Regions from separate parts of the Pseudomonas sp. VEM90 genome, predicted to be linked through region 3. Evidence: riboswitches for the same ligand, from Rfam matches in the RefSeq annotation. Region 3 holds a riboswitch; each other region holds the start of a gene.

Region 1 (5,610 bases), on a different contig from region 3:
CGGCTGACCAGAATCAGCGCGAATACCGGGGCACCGATCAGCGCCGTAACCACGCCCACCGGGATCACCTGGCCGGTGATCAGTGTGCGCGAAAGAATATCTGCCGCAATCAGGAACAGTGCACCGCCCAGTGCGCTGGCGGGCAACAGACGGCTGTGCCCGGGGCCGAGCAGAAGGCGCAGGGCATGGGGTATAACCAGCCCGACAAAACCGATGGCGCCGACAATGGACACCATCACAGCCGTCACCAGCGCTGCACAACTGATCAGCAGCAACTGGGTGCGCCGCACCGGGATGCCCAGCGAGGCGGCCGAATCGGCGCCGAAGGTGAAGGCATCCAGCGCACGGCGATGCCACAGGCACACCAGCAAGCCGAAAATCGCCACCGGCACAGCCAGCCACACCGAAGGCCAGCGCACGCCGCTCAGGTTGCCCAGCAGCCAGAACAGGATACCGCGCGCCTGCTCGGCGGTGGCCGACTTGGTGATCAGGAAGGCGGTCAGTGCATTGAACAGTTGCGAGCCGGCGATACCGGCAAGGATCACTTGGGCATTGTTGCTGCTGGGGCCGGCCGCGCGGGCCAGCACCAGTACCAAGGCGAATGCGGCCACGGCACCGATGAAAGCCCCTGCGGACATGCTTAATGCCAGGCTACCCAGGCCCAGCAGGCCGACGAGTACCGCGCCGGTCGAGGCACCGGCAGACAGCCCCAGCAAGTAGGGCTCGGCCAGTGGGTTGCGCAACATCGCCTGCAGGATGACACCGCAGGTGGCCAGCCCGGCGCCACAAGCGGCTGCGACCAGGGTGCGGGTCAGGCGGTAGTTCCAGACGATGCCGGCGTCGATCGGGTCCACCGGGTAGGCAGCTTGCCACAGGTGGTTGGCCAGCACCTGGCCGACCACGCTGGGCGACAGGTTGGTTTCGCCGATGGCGGTGCCGGCCAGCAGGGCGGCCAACAGGGCGCCCAAGGCAACCGCGATGCAGGGTAACAGGCGGATCATCACGGGGCTGCTTTACCGCTGGCGAAGGCCGTGGAGAGCGTCTGCACGCCCCGGAACAGGCGGATGCCGGCCTGCATGGCGTCGGCGTCGAGGATAATGATGCGGTCGTGCTTTACCGCGTCCATGTTGCGGGTTACTGGATCACTGCGCAGGAATTCGAGCTTTTTCTGGTAGTCGTCGGCGGGGAAACGGCGGCGGTCCATGCGTGCGATGATCAGCCAGGTCGGATTGGCCTTGGCCAGGGTTTCCCAGCCAACGCTTGGCCATTCTTCGCTGGACTCGACCACGTTGCGCACACCGAGGGTGCGCAACATGAAGTCGGCGACACCCTGGCGGCCGGCCACATAGGGGTCGATGTCCAGGTCGGCGCTGGAGAACCAGAACAGCGCCGAAGTTGCCGACAGGTCCTTGCCGGCCAGTTGTGCCCTGGCGCTGTCGAGGCGCCCTTGCAACTCGGCGTTCAGTGCTGCGCCGCGGTCCTGAACGTCGAAGATCTCGGCCAGTTGGCTGACGCTCTTGTAGATGCTGTCTACCTGGAACGCTTGCAGGCGGGTGCCGTCTGCACCGACTAGGTTGTCCTTGCCCTCGCAGTCCGATGGCAGCACGTAGGTGGGGATCTTCAGTTCATCGAACTGCTCGCGGGTGGCGACCACGCCCTGGGCACCGACCATCCATTCGAACTGCACCGCGACCAGCTGCGGGCGCTTGCCGACCACCGCCTCGAAGCTGGGGTCGTTGTCGGCCAGGCGCGGCACCTTGGCGTTCACCGCCTGGTATTCCGGCAATACGTTGTTGAACCACAGCGACGTGCCCGCCAGCTTGTCACCCAGCCCCAAGGCATAGAGCAGCTCGGTTCCGGCCTGGCCGATGGTGACGGCGCGCTGCGGTGCCTGGGCAAAAGTCTGCGGCTTGCCGCAGTTGTCGACCGTCAGCGGGTAGTGGGTGGCAGCGGCCTGGGCCAGGCCGGTGAGGCCTAGGCCCGCGAGCAGGGTGGCGAAACGGGGCAGCATGCTGGGCGATCTCCTATCGGACAGTTCTGGTGAGGAACGCACGGACAGGCATCGCCAAGCCCCAGCGGGTGGCTGGGGCAACACGGATGGCCAATCCCGGACACCCCGCCGGTTGGTGAATGAAGGCCGGCAGGTCTCCTGACTGGTGCGTCACGGCCCGGCTCCCGCCTTCCCGGGCGGTAGGCCCAGTGGCATCGATGGAGCAGGCTCGGCACCTACAGTTGCGGGGGCAGTTCCGATTGGCCTGTATTGGCAGGCCTGGGATTCCCTGTTAGTTCCATGGTGGAAACCGGCGGCCCGCATGGTAGACCATCGCGTCGCCAGGTGAAAACGCTTTTCAGAAGTACTTCAGCCAACGGATGTCGCGGCGACGCTGCTTCAGACGGGCGAACCCGCGCACTGGCAGGTACAGCGAAACCGCCAGCAGCACCGCGCCCAGCCACACCGCTGCAATACCGTCGAAACCGAAGTAGTCGCCATGGTTGAGCCCGAACAGCGCCACACAGGCCAGGTACAGCAGCTTCAGCACATACAGGTGCAGCAGATAGAAGAACATCGGTGCCGCACCGAACACTGCCAGTGCAGTGATCCAGCGCGCCTGGCCGGCCCGTTCGAACGTGCGCAACAACAACAGGCCGCAGCCCAGGGTCAGGGTCAGGAACAGAAGCGACGGTGGGTATTTGGTGATGTTGAAGAAGCTCATCAGGGTTTGCGTGAAGGTTGGGTAACCGCTCCACGGTGCCTCACCGTAACCGTTGAACATGCGCAGCAGGATAAAGCCAAGCAGCGCGAGCAAACCGGCCACCAGCAGGTGTTGCTGGCGTTGTCCGGCATCGCTGCCGCGACCGAACCAGGGCCCCAGGCCGTAGCCCAGGGCGATGACGCCGATCCACGGCAGCACCGGGTACGACGTGCGCAGGTGCAGGTTCTCGGAAAACGCCAGCCAGCCACGATCATGCAGGATTGCCCACGGCACATGCAGGGCTGACTCTACGCCGAAGTGCACGCCGTCGAGCAGGTTGTGGCCGGCGACGATGATGGCGCCCAGGGCGAGCAGGGCGGCGCGTGGCAGCCACACCAGCAGCGACAGGGCGATCATGCTGACGCCGATGGCCCAGATCACTTGCAGGTAGATCACGCTGGGGGGCAACTGGAAGGTCCAGGCGAAGTTGACCAGGGTGAACTCCAGCAACACCAGGAACAGCCCGCGTTTGAACAGGAAAGCCGAGACGTCGCCACGGCCCTGATGCTTCTCGCCATACAGCCAGGCCGATAGGCCGGTCAGCAGGACGAACACAGGCGCACACAGGTGGGCGAGGGTGCGGCTGAAGAACAGCACCGGTTCCGTGGTGTCGATGGCCATGGGGTCGCTGACCTGGCGGTGCAGGAGGAAAGTCTCGCGGACATGGTCCAGGAGCATGAACAGGATCACCAGGCCACGCAGGGCGTCGATGCTCTGCAGCCGCTGGGTGATCAGAGTGGGCGTGGCGATTGCGCTTGTCATGGGTGAACGCTAATAGTAATGAATGTCATATAAAACGTTATCTTATAACTAGCCGGTGACGGGTTGGTAGCGGTTTTTGTGCTATCCGTGCCGTGAAGAGGTATTCAGGTCAGAAGCTGTAATCCACCGTCGCGAAGTACGACCGCGGCATCCCCATCAACCACTGCTGCCCGCTGAACGCCGACTGCACATACTCGCGATCGAACAGGTTGTTCAACTGCAACCCCAACTTCACATCCGGCAACACCTGCCAGGCGATGTTGGCATCGACCACGGTGTAGCCGGGGGCGCTTTGGGTATTGGCGGTATCGGCATAACGCTCATCCACATAACGCGCCCCCAAGCCGGCCTCTACCTGCTGGCCGAAGCCTTTGCTCAACCAAAGGTTGGCGGTACGGCGTGGCACGTTGGCTGGCCGGTTGCCTGCGCGGTCCTGTGGCAGGCCGCCGACCATTTCGTCGAAGTCGTCGTACTTGGCGCGTACCAGCGATGCATTGGCCGACACCTGCCACTGATGGGCCAGGGCCAGCTCCAGCGTCGCTTCCAGGCCATCGGAGGTCTGCTGCCCGGCTTGTTGCTTCTCGTGCGTGATCGGGTCGTCGACCAGCAGTTTTTTCTTGACGATGTGGTAGGCGGCAAGCGTCCATTCGCCACGCCCCTCCCAAAAGCGCTGCTTGATGCCGGCCTCGGTCTGCTTCGCCTCGGTCAGGTCATAGTGCATCTGTGCGGGGCTGAGGCTGATGAGGTTGTTGACCCCGTCCTCGCTGGTTGAGTACTGGCCGTACAACGACAGGTCGTCGTTGAGTGCAAACACCAGCCCGACACGCCAGTTGCCACCTTGCAGGCTACGATCGCTGCGGCTGTCGTTGGTCAAGTTATTGCGGTCGATGTGGTTCTGGTCGCGACGCACGCCGGTAACCAACGACAGGCGATCGCTCAATTGCAGGCGGTTTTCGGCAAACAGGGCAAAGGTATGGGTGGTCGAGAGCGTTTGCGGCCGCAACGGCGAGGCGCTATGGAACCCGCCGGGCTGTGGCTGCCACGGGTCGACGTAGTCGCCGCCGACATCGTTGTAGGGTGAATTGCTGTCGACGTTGAAGCGCACCTTGTTGTACTCGGCACCGAGCACGGTCTTGCTGGCCAGGCCGAACAGGGTGTGGTCGAAGGTGAAGGTCTGGCGGTCACCGAACTGTTCCTGGTTGTGCTTGATCTCCAGGTAGCTGCCGCGCAGCAGCTGCTGACGCCCGCTGTCCCAGCTGTAGTCCTCGGCGTTGCGCCAGTGACGGCGGCTTTTGATGTAGTACAGCTGGTTGCTGGCGCTGATCTGGTCGTTCAGCGCCCAGTCGGTTGTCAGCCGGGTCCATTCATCAACGTACTGCTGCACGTCGTTCTGTACGTTGTAGTTCTTTTTGCGCAGGCTGCTGCGGTAGTGGCCGTCGATCAGCGGGGTGCCGTAGTAGTTGGCAGGTTGTGCATCGCCGCGATCATGGGCCAGCGTGAAGCTGAGGTCGTCACTGGCATCGAAACGCAGTGCGGCACTCAGGGCCAGGCTACGTGAAGCGGTGCGGTCGACCCAGCCATTGCCGGCCTGCTGGTTCAGCGTCAGGCGGTAGCTCAGGCGCTCGCTGAGGCTACCGCCGCTGTCCAGGCCGAGCTGCTGGCGGTCCCACGAGCCGTAACCCAGGCGCAGGTGGTTGCGCACTTCGCCGGCAAAAGGTTTTTTCGGGATCACGTTGATCACCGCGCCGGTGGCGCCTTCGCCATGCAGTACCGAGGCGGGACCGCGAATCACCTCGATGCGTTCGACCATCCACGGGTCGACCGGGAAGGTCTGGGTGCCGGCACCGGTGTACAGGCGCGCGCCGTCGAACAGGGTCATCACCGAGCTGTGGCCGGCAAAGCCGCGGGCAGACAGGCCTGTACCGCCGTCCCCCGGTGAGCCGACGAAGGTAATGCCCGGCGAGCGGGTCACTGCATCCTGCACCGTGAGGTTGTTGCGCTGCTGAATCTGCCGTTCGCTGATACTGCTGGTGCTGGCCGGTGTTTCCAGGGCGCTGAGGCCAAGGCGCGAGCCGGCCTGGGTCGGCGTGGCCAG
Region 2 (5,610 bases), on a different contig from region 3:
AAGGCTCAGCGGCAAGATTTCGAAATCGTCGACCCGTTGGCTGCCGGTGGCCCAGACAGGCCGCACGCCCATCAGCGCCATGGCCTGCGCGATGTCGTCGCCGCCGGTGCGCATGGTCGCCGTGCCCCACACCGACAGGCCGAGCTGGCGCAAGTGATCGCCGTGGTCCTGCAGATGGCGTTCGAGGATCAGGCTGGCCGAGGCGAAGCCCAGGCGCCAGGCTGTGGTGGTGGGCAGGTTGCGCACGTCCACGGTATAGAAGTTGCGACCGGTGGGCAGCACATCGAGGCGCCCTCGGCTAGGCGCACCACTGGGGCCGGCTGGCACGAAGCGCCCGGCCAGTGCCGCCAGCAGGCCATTCATTTCAGCCGTGCCGCAGGCGTCCAGGCTGGGGGCTACCGCTTCACACAGGGCCTGCACTACAGCGTGCACCGGTTGCCACTCACTCAGGTCGGGTAACTGTGCTGTGCCTTCCAGCGCCTGCCCGATCAGCTGCAGTGCCAACAGCTCAAGGCGCTCGCGGGTGTCGCCACAAGTGCGCCAGGGCTCATTGCTCATGGCCTGCAGCTGTTCAGGGCGTATGCCCTGCCACGGCTGCCCAAGGTCGCAATCGAGCGGGTCCCAGCCCGGCACCAGTGCTTTCGCCAGGGCGCGCAGCAGGCTGGCATTGCCGCCACGACCGTCGCCACGCTCGACCCGCAACAACGCCAGCAGCGTATCCAGGCGTAGCCGCCCTTCAGGTGACTGACCAAACACGTGCAGGCCATCGCGAATTTGCGACTCCTTCAGGTCGCACAGGTAGGTATCCAGGCGCGGCAGCCAGAGCGCCGCATCGTCCAGTTGCCCTTCCAGTTGCAACTCACGGTCAATGTGGGTGGCCTTGACCAGCTCGAGGATGTCACGCTGCAACTCGCGGGCACGCCGAGGGTCGAGCAACTGCGCTTCATAGAACTCGTCGGCCAGTTGTTCCAGGTGGCGCAGCGGGCCATAGGTTTCGGCACGGGTCAGCGGCGGCATCAGATGGTCGATGATTACCGCCTGGGTGCGCCGCTTGGCCTGGGCGCCCTCGCCCGGGTCGTTGACGATGAACGGGTAGATGTTCGGCAGCGGCCCGAGCAGCGCGTCCGGCCAGCACTGCGCCGACAGCCCGACGCCTTTGCCGGGCAACCATTCGAGGTTGCCGTGCTTGCCGACGTGGATCACCGCATCGGCGGCAAATGCGTGACGCAGCCAGAAGTGAAATGCCAGGTAGCCGTGCGGCGGCACCAGGTCAGGGTCGTGATACACCGCGCTGGGGTCTACCTGATAGCCCCGCGCCGGCTGGATACCGACGAAGGTCAAACCAAAGCGCAGGCCGGCAACCATCAGCCGGCCGCTGCGATACATCGGGTCCTGTTCGGGCGGCCCCCAGCGTTCCAGCACTGCCTGGCGGTTGGCCTGCGGCAGGCGCTCGAAGGCCAGCTGGTAATCGGCCAGGCTCAGGCTCTGGGCACAGGGGCGCTGGTCGAGGTGGTCGAGGTCGTTGGTCACGCCACCGAGCAACTGCTGGATCAGTTGCGTACCGCTGCCCGGCAGTTCGGCCAGCGGGTAGCCTTCGGCCTGCAGCGCCTTGAGGATGTTGAGTGCGGCGGCGGGCGTGTCCAGGCCGACGCCATTGCCAATGCGGCCATCGCGGGTCGGGTAGTTGGCCAGCACCAGGGCCACACGCTTCTGGGCATTGGGCAGACGGGCCAGCTCGACCCAGCGGCGGGCCAGCTCGGCGACAAAGTCCATGCGCTCGGGGTGGGCGCGGTAGCAGACAACGTCGGACTGGCTGCGCTCGCTGCGCCAGGCCATGTCCTTGAAACTGACCGGGCGCGTAATGATGCGCCCATCCAGCTCCGGCAACGCAATGTGCATGGCCAGGTCGCGTGCGCCCAGGCCCTGTTCGCTGGCCTCCCAGCCAGGCTGGTTGTCCTGCGCACAGATGGCCTGAAGCACCGGGATGTCGCGGCGGAACGGGCGCAGGTTGGGGCGCTCGGGGCTGGACAAGGCGAAACCGGTGGTATTGACCAGCACTTCGGCGCCGACCTCGTCCAGCCAGGCTTCGACCTGTTCCAGGCAGGCGCTTTCCTTGAGGCTGGCCACGGCGATCGGCAACGGGTTCAGGCCGGCAGCCTGCAGGCGCTGGCAGAATACGTCGATGAACGCGGTATTGGCCGCTTGCAGGTGCGAACGGTAGAACAGCAGCGGCGCCACTGGCTGCTCGGGGTGCCAGTGCGGGTACCAGTCTTCGAGTGTCGCGCTGCCCTTGGCGGGGTGATATACCGCGGTGCGCGGCAAAGGCTGCGGCTCGTCCCAGGCATAGTCGCGGCCCAGCCACTGGCTGGCCAGGCAGTTGAACAGGTTGATGGCATTGGCCTTGCCGCCCTGGCGCAGGTAATGCCAAAGCCGCTCGGCCTGTTCACCGCGGACGTTGCCCAGGCAGGTCAGCTCCGGGTCCGGGCGGTCATCGCCCGGCACCAGAATCAGCTGCACGCCACGGGCGGCCAGCTCGACCAGTTGTTCGACACCATAGCGCCAGTAACCAACGCCACCGTGCAGCGACACCAGGATGACCTTGGCGTGGCGCAGCACCTGGTCGACATACAGGTCGACCGAGGCATGGTTCTGCACCTGCATCGGGTTGGCCAGGCGCAGGCTGGGAAAGTCTTCGGGCAATTGCTCGGCGGTGTCGGCGAGCAATGCCAGGTGTGAATCGCCGCTGCAGAGAATCACCAGCTCGGCGGGTGTCTGGCCGAGGTCGGCAATGCTGTCATCCGGTACGAAACCACCGGGCTGGGTCCGCAGCAGGTGCATGGGTCAGGCGCCCAGCGCCTGGCGCAGGCGCGCCTCCAGCTGGGCAGCATCGAGGTCCTGGCCGATCAGCACCAGGCGGGTGATGCGCGGCTCGTCGGCGCGCCAGGCGCGGTCGAAGTGCTTGTCGAAACGGGTGCCCACGCCTTGTACCAGCAGGCGCATCGGCTTGCCCGGGATGGCGGCGAAGCCTTTGGCGCGCAGGATACCGAACTCCACCACCAACTGGGTCAATGCATCGAGCAGCAGGCTTTCGTCGGCTTCCGGCAGGTCGATGGAGATGGAATCGAAAGCGTCGTGGTCATGATCGTCATGATCGTCGCTATCGTGGTGCGAATCGTGGTGGGTTCGGCGGCCATCGATATGCGCCTCGGACTCGGCACCCACGCCCAGCAGCACCTCCAGTGGCAGCTTGCCGCTGCTGGCCTCGATCACTTTCACCGCCGGCGGCAGTTCTTCGGCCACCTCGGCACGCACCTTGGCCAGGCCTTCGGCGTCGATCAGGTCAGCCTTGTTCAACACCACCAGGTCGGCACTGGCCAACTGGTCAGCGAACAGCTCGTGCAAGGGCGATTCATGATCCAGGTTAGGGTCGAGCTTGCGCTGGGCATCGACCTGGTCCGGGTAGGCGGCAAAGGTGCCAGCGGCCACGGCCGGGCTGTCGACCACGGTGATGACCGCATCGACGGTGCAGGCGTTGCGGATTTCCGGCCACTGGAACGCTTGTACCAATGGCTTGGGCAGGGCCAGGCCGCTGGTTTCGATGAGGATGTGGTCGAGGTCGCCACGGCGGGCCACCAGCTCGCGCATCACCGGGAAGAATTCTTCCTGCACGGTGCAGCACAGGCAGCCGTTGGCCAGCTCGTAGACGCGGCCGCTGGCTTCTTCCTCGGTGCAACCGATGCTGCACTGTTTGAGGATTTCGCCATCGATGCCCAGTTCACCAAATTCGTTGACGATGACCGCAATGCGGCGGCCCTGGGCGTTGTCGAGCATGTGGCGCAGCAAGGTGGTCTTGCCCGAGCCGAGGAAGCCGGTGACGATGGTGACGGGTAGCTTGGCCAGTGTTTTCATGTCGCATTGCCCTTGGCAGTGTGGCGCGGGCATGCAGGACGACAGCCGCAGGCCAGGCCGGCCGGGCTTGTTCGCCACCGGATCACCCCGCCCGGTTGAAAGTCGAAAACGTGACGAGGCAGGTCTCCTGGCTTGCACCGTTCCATGCCCCGTTCAGTCGAACGGCGGGCTGGCGGGATGACGCCTTCCCGCGCGCTGGCGCAGTGGCTGTGTCGATCCGTTGTCGGTGCTTACAGTTGCGGGGGCAGCCGCGGCTTGTACCGCGTTCCCGTCTTAGCTTCGGCCAGGCCGAAGAACCTCGAAGTGGCAAGGCTACGCAGTGGCTGGCGGGTGGTCAACCATTGCTGCGGGGCCGGTCGACAACGCTGGGCGCAAGTGCGCTACAGTGGCGCCTTATCCACGGTCAAGGACGCACCATGCCCCTCGCCCCCGCCATACCTGTACTGCGCATATTCTCGATCGACAAGGCCAAGGAGTTCTACCTCGACTTCCTGGGTTTCAGCCTGGACTGGGAGCACCGCTTCAGCCCGGACTTGCCGTTGTACATGCAGATCCACCGTGATGGCCTGATCCTGCACCTTTCAGAGCACCATGGCGATGCCTGCCCTGGCTCGACCGTGTTCGCCCGCCTCGACGACCTGCGCGCGCTGGAGGGTGAATTGCAGGGTAAACAGTACGGTTTCGCCCGGCCCGAGGCCGAGCGCCTGGATTGGGGCCTGCAGATGCAGGTATGGGACCCGTTCGGCAACCGCCTGCGCTTTTGCCAGCAGATCGATGACGAGGCCAACCCATGAAGGCATTGGGCAAACGCGAGATAAGTCGCCTGGAGCGGGGGTTGGTTGCGTGCCTGACCGATGCCTGCGAAGCCGCCAAGGCAGAAATTGTCGGCTTCAGTTGGCTTACCCATCGCCTCGACCCCGAGGACTTTCCGAGCAGCCTGCGTATCACCTGGGTATTCGAGCAAGAGGCCGACAAGGCAGCGGCCGTGGTCGGTGATGCGAAGGCGCGCATGCTGGCGCTTACCGGCCTGGCGCTGGAGCAAGCCGGCATTGAGCTGGACCATCCGGCCTGGCATGTGCGATTCGACAGTGAAGAAGCCTGCGCGCACGGCCACGGCGGAGACTGGGCCAAGCGCTTGCAGACGCAGCGCTGAGCCCCAACCGGCAGCCGGTGCTTTACCCGGCCCCAGAGGGCCGTTAGGCTACGCAGTCTCTAAATTACGAGGTGTTCGTCCAATGCGCCATTGATGCCGCCGTCTGTTCGACGGCCAGTCTTCAGCCTCCGGTTCGTACCGGAGATGTCGCGGCATTTGTGGAGTTGTGCATGACGAACACGTCGATTCTGACGCTGGACAGCGTCTCCTTGGCCTTGCCTGATGGCAGGCCGCTGTTTAGCAACCTCAACGAAACCTTCGACCAACGCCGCACCGGCCTGGTCGGGCGCAATGGCGTGGGCAAAAGCCTGCTAGGGCAGATTCTTGCCGGCCAGCGTGAACCGAGCAGCGGCCATTGTCGGCGCCTCGGACCTGTCCATTTGCTGGACCAGCAAGTCATCGAGCGCAGCGCCACGCTGGCCGACCTGGCCCAAGTGGGACCGGTGATTGCGGCGCTGGAGCGCATCGAGCAAGGCAGCATCGAGCCCCAGGATTTCGACACCGTTGGCGAGCGCTGGGATATGCGCGAGCAATTGCAGCTACAGCTT
Region 3 (5,610 bases):
CCAAGCGGGTGATTCCTCAAGGACATCTGGCGCAGAATCCCTGATATCGATACCTGTATCGGCCCCGCTGAGCTCGGGACCGATACAGGCTGCCGAGATTCAGGGGGCTTTGCTCACCCGCCAGATCACATTGCCGACATCGTCGGCCACCAGTATCCCGCCTTGACCGTCCTGGATCACGCCCACCGGCCGACCCATCGCCTTGCCTTCTTTATCGAGAAAGCCCGTTAGCAGGTCTATGGGGCGGCCCGCAGGTTTGCCTGATCCGTCGAAGGGCACGAACAGCACTTTGTAGCCACTGTGTGGTTTGCGGTTCCACGACCCGTGCTGGCCCACCAATGCCCCTTGTTCGAAAGGCGGCGGCAACACGCCGGGTCCGATGAATGCCAGCCCCAAGGATGCAGTATGCGGGCCGACCGCATAGTCCGGCACCAGTGCCTCGGCCACCTTTTGCGGGGCCTGCGGGTGTACTCGTTGGTCTACGTGTTGCCCATAGTAACTGTAGGGCCAGCCATAGAAGCCGCCGTCTTTCACCGAGGTGATATAGTCCGGCACCAGGTCGCTGCCGAGTTCGTCACGCTCGTTGACCGCTGTCCACAACACTTCGCTGTGCGGCTCCCAGGCCAGTCCGTTGGGGTTGCGCAAGCCGGTGGCGAACAGCCGGTGCTTGCCGCTGGCGGGGTCTATCTCCCAGATCGCGGCACGCCCTTGCTCCTTGTCCATGCCGTTTTCCCCCACGTTGCTATTCGAGCCAACCGTCACGTAGAGCTTCCTGCCATCAGGGCTTGCGATCACATTCTTGGTCCAGTGGTGGTTCAGAGGGCCGCCGGGTAGCTCGGTCACCGGGTGGCCTTCATCGTCAATCTGTAGGGCGCCAGATTCATAGTGAAAGCGCAGCAGCCTGTCTGTTTCCGCCACGTACAAGTTCTTGCCCACCAGTGTCATGCCGAAGGGGGAGTTGAGGCCTTTGATGAAAACGCTGCGGACTTCTGCCACGCCATCCTGATCGGCATCGCGCAGCAGGGTGATACGGTTGGCACTGGGTACGGTAGCGCCGGCACGTTTCATCGCCTTGCCCATGACCCAGCCGCGAATGCCCTTGCCATCTTCGGGTTTGGCCGGCGCGTTGGTCTCGGCCACCAGCACATCGCCGTTGGGTAGCAAATAGAGCCAGCGTGGGTGATCGAGGCTTTTGGCGAACGCTGCGACTTGGGTGCCAGATGCTGCGGTCGGCTTCATACCCTTGGGCCAGCCGACTGCGGGGGCGATATTTACGGTGGGGATCAAGGTCGTGACAGGGGCAGGCAGCTTGGGCGTTGGTCCGCTGCCCTCGCGCACGTCCAGCAGCGCCGTCTCGCCGCAGCCTGCCAGGCTGGCTGCGATTAACCAAGGCATGAGGCTTTTCATAGGCGGCGTCCTCCAAAGAAGGCCTGTTGAACTGAGAGGGGGCTGGGGTCGTCGGGTTCCCCTCGGCGCCCCCGTCGATCCAGCAGTCTCTGAGAGGCTTGTTCTTGCTCTTGCCTCGACTTTTGCATCTAAGTGCACGGTAGTTCAGGCAACGCAGATTGCTACTTCGGAAGGCCAGGCGCAGCGCAGGGGCCGGACGTTCAGAGCGGGTCAGGCATACTTTGGCGGCGTCACCCGCTTCGATTGACGCTCCCGGTACAACCCTCTAACCTTCGCGGCGTGTTTCAGGTGCCCTGCCAGCCCCGACTGGGCAGGGTGAAACTGGGAAGCCGGTGGGTGCCAGCATGGCGCGATTCCGGCGCTGCCCCCGCAACGGTGGATGAGTAAAAGGCCGCGCAGGGCCACTGGATGCCAGCATCCGGGAAGGCGCGCAGGCCAGGGCCGAGGCCCACTCACAAGCCCGGAGACCGGCCTGATACTGCCAACGGCATCACGGAGGGTGATGCGCGGTGCACCGTGGCATCCTGCCATGGCCTCTGCGCGCTCTCCGTTTGCCTGCCTATTACCTGTCGCCGCGCATTGCCGTGGTGCCAGCCAGCGGAGAACCCTGATGAGCGAATCCACCGAACGCGACGAACGCCACCTGGCGCGCATGCAGCGCAAGAAGGCGGTCATCGACGAACGCATCGCCAATTCCCCTAACGAATGTGGCCTGCTGCTGGTGCTGACCGGCAACGGCAAGGGCAAGAGCAGTTCGGCCTTCGGCATGCTCGCGCGCGCCTTGGGCCACGGCATGCAATGCGGTGTGGTGCAGTTCATCAAAGGGCGCAACAGCACCGGCGAGGAGCTGTTCTTCCGTCGCTTCCCCGAACAGGTGCGCTACCACGTGATGGGCGAGGGCTTTACCTGGGAAACCCAGGACCGCCAGCGTGACATCGCTGCCGCGCAAGCCGCCTGGGCGGTGTCGCGCCAGTTGCTGCAGGACCCAGGTGTGCAATTCGTGGTGCTGGACGAGCTCAACATCGCGCTCAAGCATGGTTACCTCGACCTGGACCAGGTACTGTCCGACATTCAGGCCCGCCCGCCCATGCAGCATGTGATTGTCACTGGCCGCGCTGCGAAACCCGAGATGATCGAACTGGCTGATACCGTGACCGAAATGGGTATGCTCAAGCATGCCTTCCAGGCTGGTATCCGCGCGCAGAAAGGCGTCGAACTGTGAGTCGATCGCGCCACTGCCCCGCCGTGTTGATCGCGGCACCGGCCTCTGGCCAGGGCAAGACAACCGTCACTGCTGCCCTGGCCCGCCTGCACCGCAACCTCGGGCGCAAGGTGCGGGTGTTCAAGTGCGGGCCCGACTTTCTTGACCCGATGATTCTCGAACGGGCCAGTGGCGCGCCGGTGTATCAGCTGGATCTGTGGATGATCGGTGCGGAGGAAAGCCGTCGTCTGCTGTGGGAAGCAGCCGGCGAAGCTGACCTGATCCTCATCGAAGGGGTGATGGGGCTGTTCGACGGCACCCCTTCGAGCGCCGACCTGGCGCGCCACTTTGGCGTGCCGGTGCTGGCGGTGATCGACGGCACAGCCATGGCCCAGACCTTCGGCGCCCTGGCTCTGGGCTTGGCGCGGTACCAGGCCGACCTGCCGTTCGCCGGCGTGCTGGCCAATCGGGTCGGTAGCCTGCGCCATGCGCAACTGCTGGAAGGCAGCCTGACCGAAGGCTTGCGCTGGTATGGCGGCTTGTCCCGCGAGCGCGGCATCGAGCTGCCTAGCCGCCACCTGGGCCTGGTGCAGGCCAGCGAGCTGAATGACCTGGACACCCGGCTGGACGCTGCTGCCGAAGCGCTGGGCGCCAGTTGCGATGCGGCGTTGCCGCCGCCAGTAAGCTTTGCCGAACCCGAACCGCAAGCCTGCGTTGCCTCACTGGCCGATGTGCGCATTGGCGTGGCGCGGGACGAAGCGTTCGCCTTCACGTATGGCGCTAACCTCGACCTGCTGCGCAACCTTGGTGCCAGGCTGGTGTTCTTCTCGCCGCTGCACGACCGCGAACTGCCGGCAGTAGACAGCCTGTATCTGCCGGGTGGTTATCCAGAGCTGCATCACCATGCGCTGGCCGCCAACGCACCGATGTGCGAAGCGATCCGCGCCCACCACGCGCAGGGCAAGCCATTGCTGGCCGAGTGCGGCGGCATGCTGTACCTGCTCGATGCCTTGACTGACGTGGCCGGTGAACGTGCCGAACTGCTCGGCCTGCTGCCGGGCGAGGCGACCATGCAGAAGCGCCTGGCCGCCCTGGCGCTGCAGGCGGTGGAGCTGCCGGAAGGGACCTTGCGCGGTCACACCTATCACCATTCGCTGACCAGTACTGCGCTGGAGCCGATTGCCCGCGGTCTGAGCCCCAACGGCGGGCGTGGCAACGAGGCGGTTTATCGTCTGGGCCGGCTGACGGCCTCCTACGTGCACTTCTATTTCCCTTCCTGCCCGGATGCGGCGGCGGCGCTGTTGCGACCATGAATGATCACGCCTATAGCGACGCCGAGCGCGCCGCAATCTACCGGGCCATCGGCGAGCGCCGCGACATGCGCCATTTCGCTGGTGGCCAGGTAGCGCCCGAGCTGCTTGGTCGCTTGCTGGCCGCCGCGCATCAGGCGCCCAGTGTCGGGCTTATGCAACCGTGGCGATTTATCCGTATCACCCGGCGTGACCTGCGCGGGCGCATCCAGGCCTTGGTGGAGGCGGAGCGGATACGCACGGCCGAGGCATTGGGCGAGCGATCCGATGCCTTCATGAAGCTGAAGGTGGAGGGCATAAACGATTGTGCCGAGCTGCTGGTGGCGGCCTTGATGGACAACCGCGAACCACACATCTTCGGCCGCCGCACCCTGCCGGAGATGGACCTGGCCTCGCTGGCCTGTGCCATCCAGAACCTGTGGCTGGCCGCGCGTGGCGAAGGGCTGGGTATGGGCTGGGTGTCGCTGTTCGACCCGCAGGCGCTGGCCACGTTGCTGGGCATGCCCGGCGGTGCCAAGCCGGTGGCGGTTCTGTGCCTTGGGCCGGTCGCCGAGTTCTATCCGGTGCCGATGTTGGTGCAGGAAAGCTGGGCCGAAGAGCGGCCCCTGAGTGAAATGCTTTACGAAAACCAATGGGGAGAGCGTCAATGAGCGTGGCCTTGCTGACCGTGGCCGGGGTGGCCCTGGACGCCTTGCTGGGCGAACCACAGCGCCGCCACCCCTTGGTGGCCTTCGGCAACATGGCCGGCAACCTTGAGCGCCGTCTGAATGCAGGCGGGCGTGGCTGGCGCAGCCACGGCGTGAGTGCGTGGTTCCTGGCGGTGGTGCCGCTGACCCTGGTGGCACTGATCCTTTCGTGGCTGCCGTATATCGGCTGGCTGGTTGACGTGCTGGCGCTTTACTGCGCCGTGGGGCTGCGCAGCATGGGCGAGCATGTGCTGCCGGTGGCCAACGCTTTGCGCCAGGGCGATCTGGCGGAGGCGCGGCGCCGGGTTGGCTACCTGGTCAGCCGCGAAACGCGCGAACTGGACGAGCCAGCGGTGGCCCGAGCGGCCACCGAGTCGGTGCTGGAGAACGGCAGCGATGCAGTGTTCGCCGCGTTGTTCTGGTTTGTGGTGGCCGGTGCGCCCGGCGTGGTGCTGTACCGCCTTAGCAACACGCTGGATGCCATGTGGGGCTACCGTAACGAACGTTTCGAGCGCTTTGGCTGGTGCGCGGCGCGCATCGACGATGTGCTCAACTATATACCTGCAAGGCTGGTGGCCCTGACGTATGCCCTGTTGGGCAAAACCCGTCTGGCCCTGGCCTGCTGGCGCCAGCAGGGTCCGCTGTGGGACAGCCCCAACGCCGGGCCGGTGATGGCTGCTGGCGCCGGTGCGCTGGGCGTGGCGCTGGGTGGCCCGGCGGTGTACCACGGCGAACTGCATGAGCGGCCGCGCCTGGGCGAGGGGCCAGTGGCTGATGCCGATGCCATCGAGCGCGGCTGGCAACTGGTGCAGCGCGGCGTGTGGCTGTGGCTGCTGGTGATTTGCCTGGGGGCCTATATCAATGCTTGAACATGGTGGTCGCCTGCTTCGCGCGGTGCAGCAATACGGTATCCCCCGTGAGCAGTGGCTCGACCTGTCCAGCGGCATTGCGCCCTGGCCATTCCCGATCCCGCCGATTCCCGTCGACGCCTGGGCCCGTCTGCCGG

Evidence for each region. Region 3 has a riboswitch for cobalamin ahead of cobO (cob(I)yrinic acid a,c-diamide adenosyltransferase). Riboswitches for the same ligand answer to the same signal wherever they lie in the genome.
Region 1: another riboswitch for cobalamin. It lies ahead of ACYCCG_RS23805 (ABC transporter substrate-binding protein); the one in region 3 lies ahead of cobO (cob(I)yrinic acid a,c-diamide adenosyltransferase).
Region 2: another riboswitch for cobalamin. It lies ahead of cobW (cobalamin biosynthesis protein CobW); the one in region 3 lies ahead of cobO (cob(I)yrinic acid a,c-diamide adenosyltransferase).

What each region holds. Positions count from the first base shown of each region.
Region 1 is NZ_JBTRAR010000031.1:52,511-58,120, forward strand. Features, by position in the region: gene ACYCCG_RS23800 (FecCD family ABC transporter permease) at 1-1,001, opposite strand, end outside; gene ACYCCG_RS23805 (ABC transporter substrate-binding protein) at 1,001-2,011, opposite strand; cobalamin riboswitch at 2,123-2,320, opposite strand; gene ACYCCG_RS23810 (DUF1624 domain-containing protein) at 2,349-3,515, opposite strand; gene ACYCCG_RS23815 (TonB-dependent receptor) at 3,625-5,610, opposite strand, start outside.
Region 2 is NZ_JBTRAR010000025.1:35,109-40,718, reverse strand. Features, by position in the region: gene cobN (cobaltochelatase subunit CobN) at 1-2,838, opposite strand, end outside; gene cobW (cobalamin biosynthesis protein CobW) at 2,842-3,909, opposite strand; cobalamin riboswitch at 4,010-4,225, opposite strand; gene ACYCCG_RS21345 (glyoxalase superfamily protein) at 4,326-4,703, shown strand; gene ACYCCG_RS21340 (hypothetical protein) at 4,700-5,062, shown strand; gene ACYCCG_RS21335 (ATP-binding cassette domain-containing protein) at 5,233-5,610, shown strand, end outside.
Region 3 is NZ_JBTRAR010000003.1:40,356-45,965, reverse strand. Features, by position in the region: gene ACYCCG_RS04335 (C40 family peptidase) at 1-44, shown strand, start outside; gene ACYCCG_RS04330 (PQQ-dependent sugar dehydrogenase) at 100-1,407, opposite strand; cobalamin riboswitch at 1,677-1,897, shown strand; gene cobO (cob(I)yrinic acid a,c-diamide adenosyltransferase) at 2,018-2,629, shown strand; gene ACYCCG_RS04320 (cobyrinate a,c-diamide synthase) at 2,626-3,921, shown strand; gene bluB (5,6-dimethylbenzimidazole synthase) at 3,918-4,568, shown strand; gene cbiB (adenosylcobinamide-phosphate synthase CbiB) at 4,565-5,473, shown strand; gene cobD (threonine-phosphate decarboxylase CobD) at 5,466-5,610, shown strand, end outside.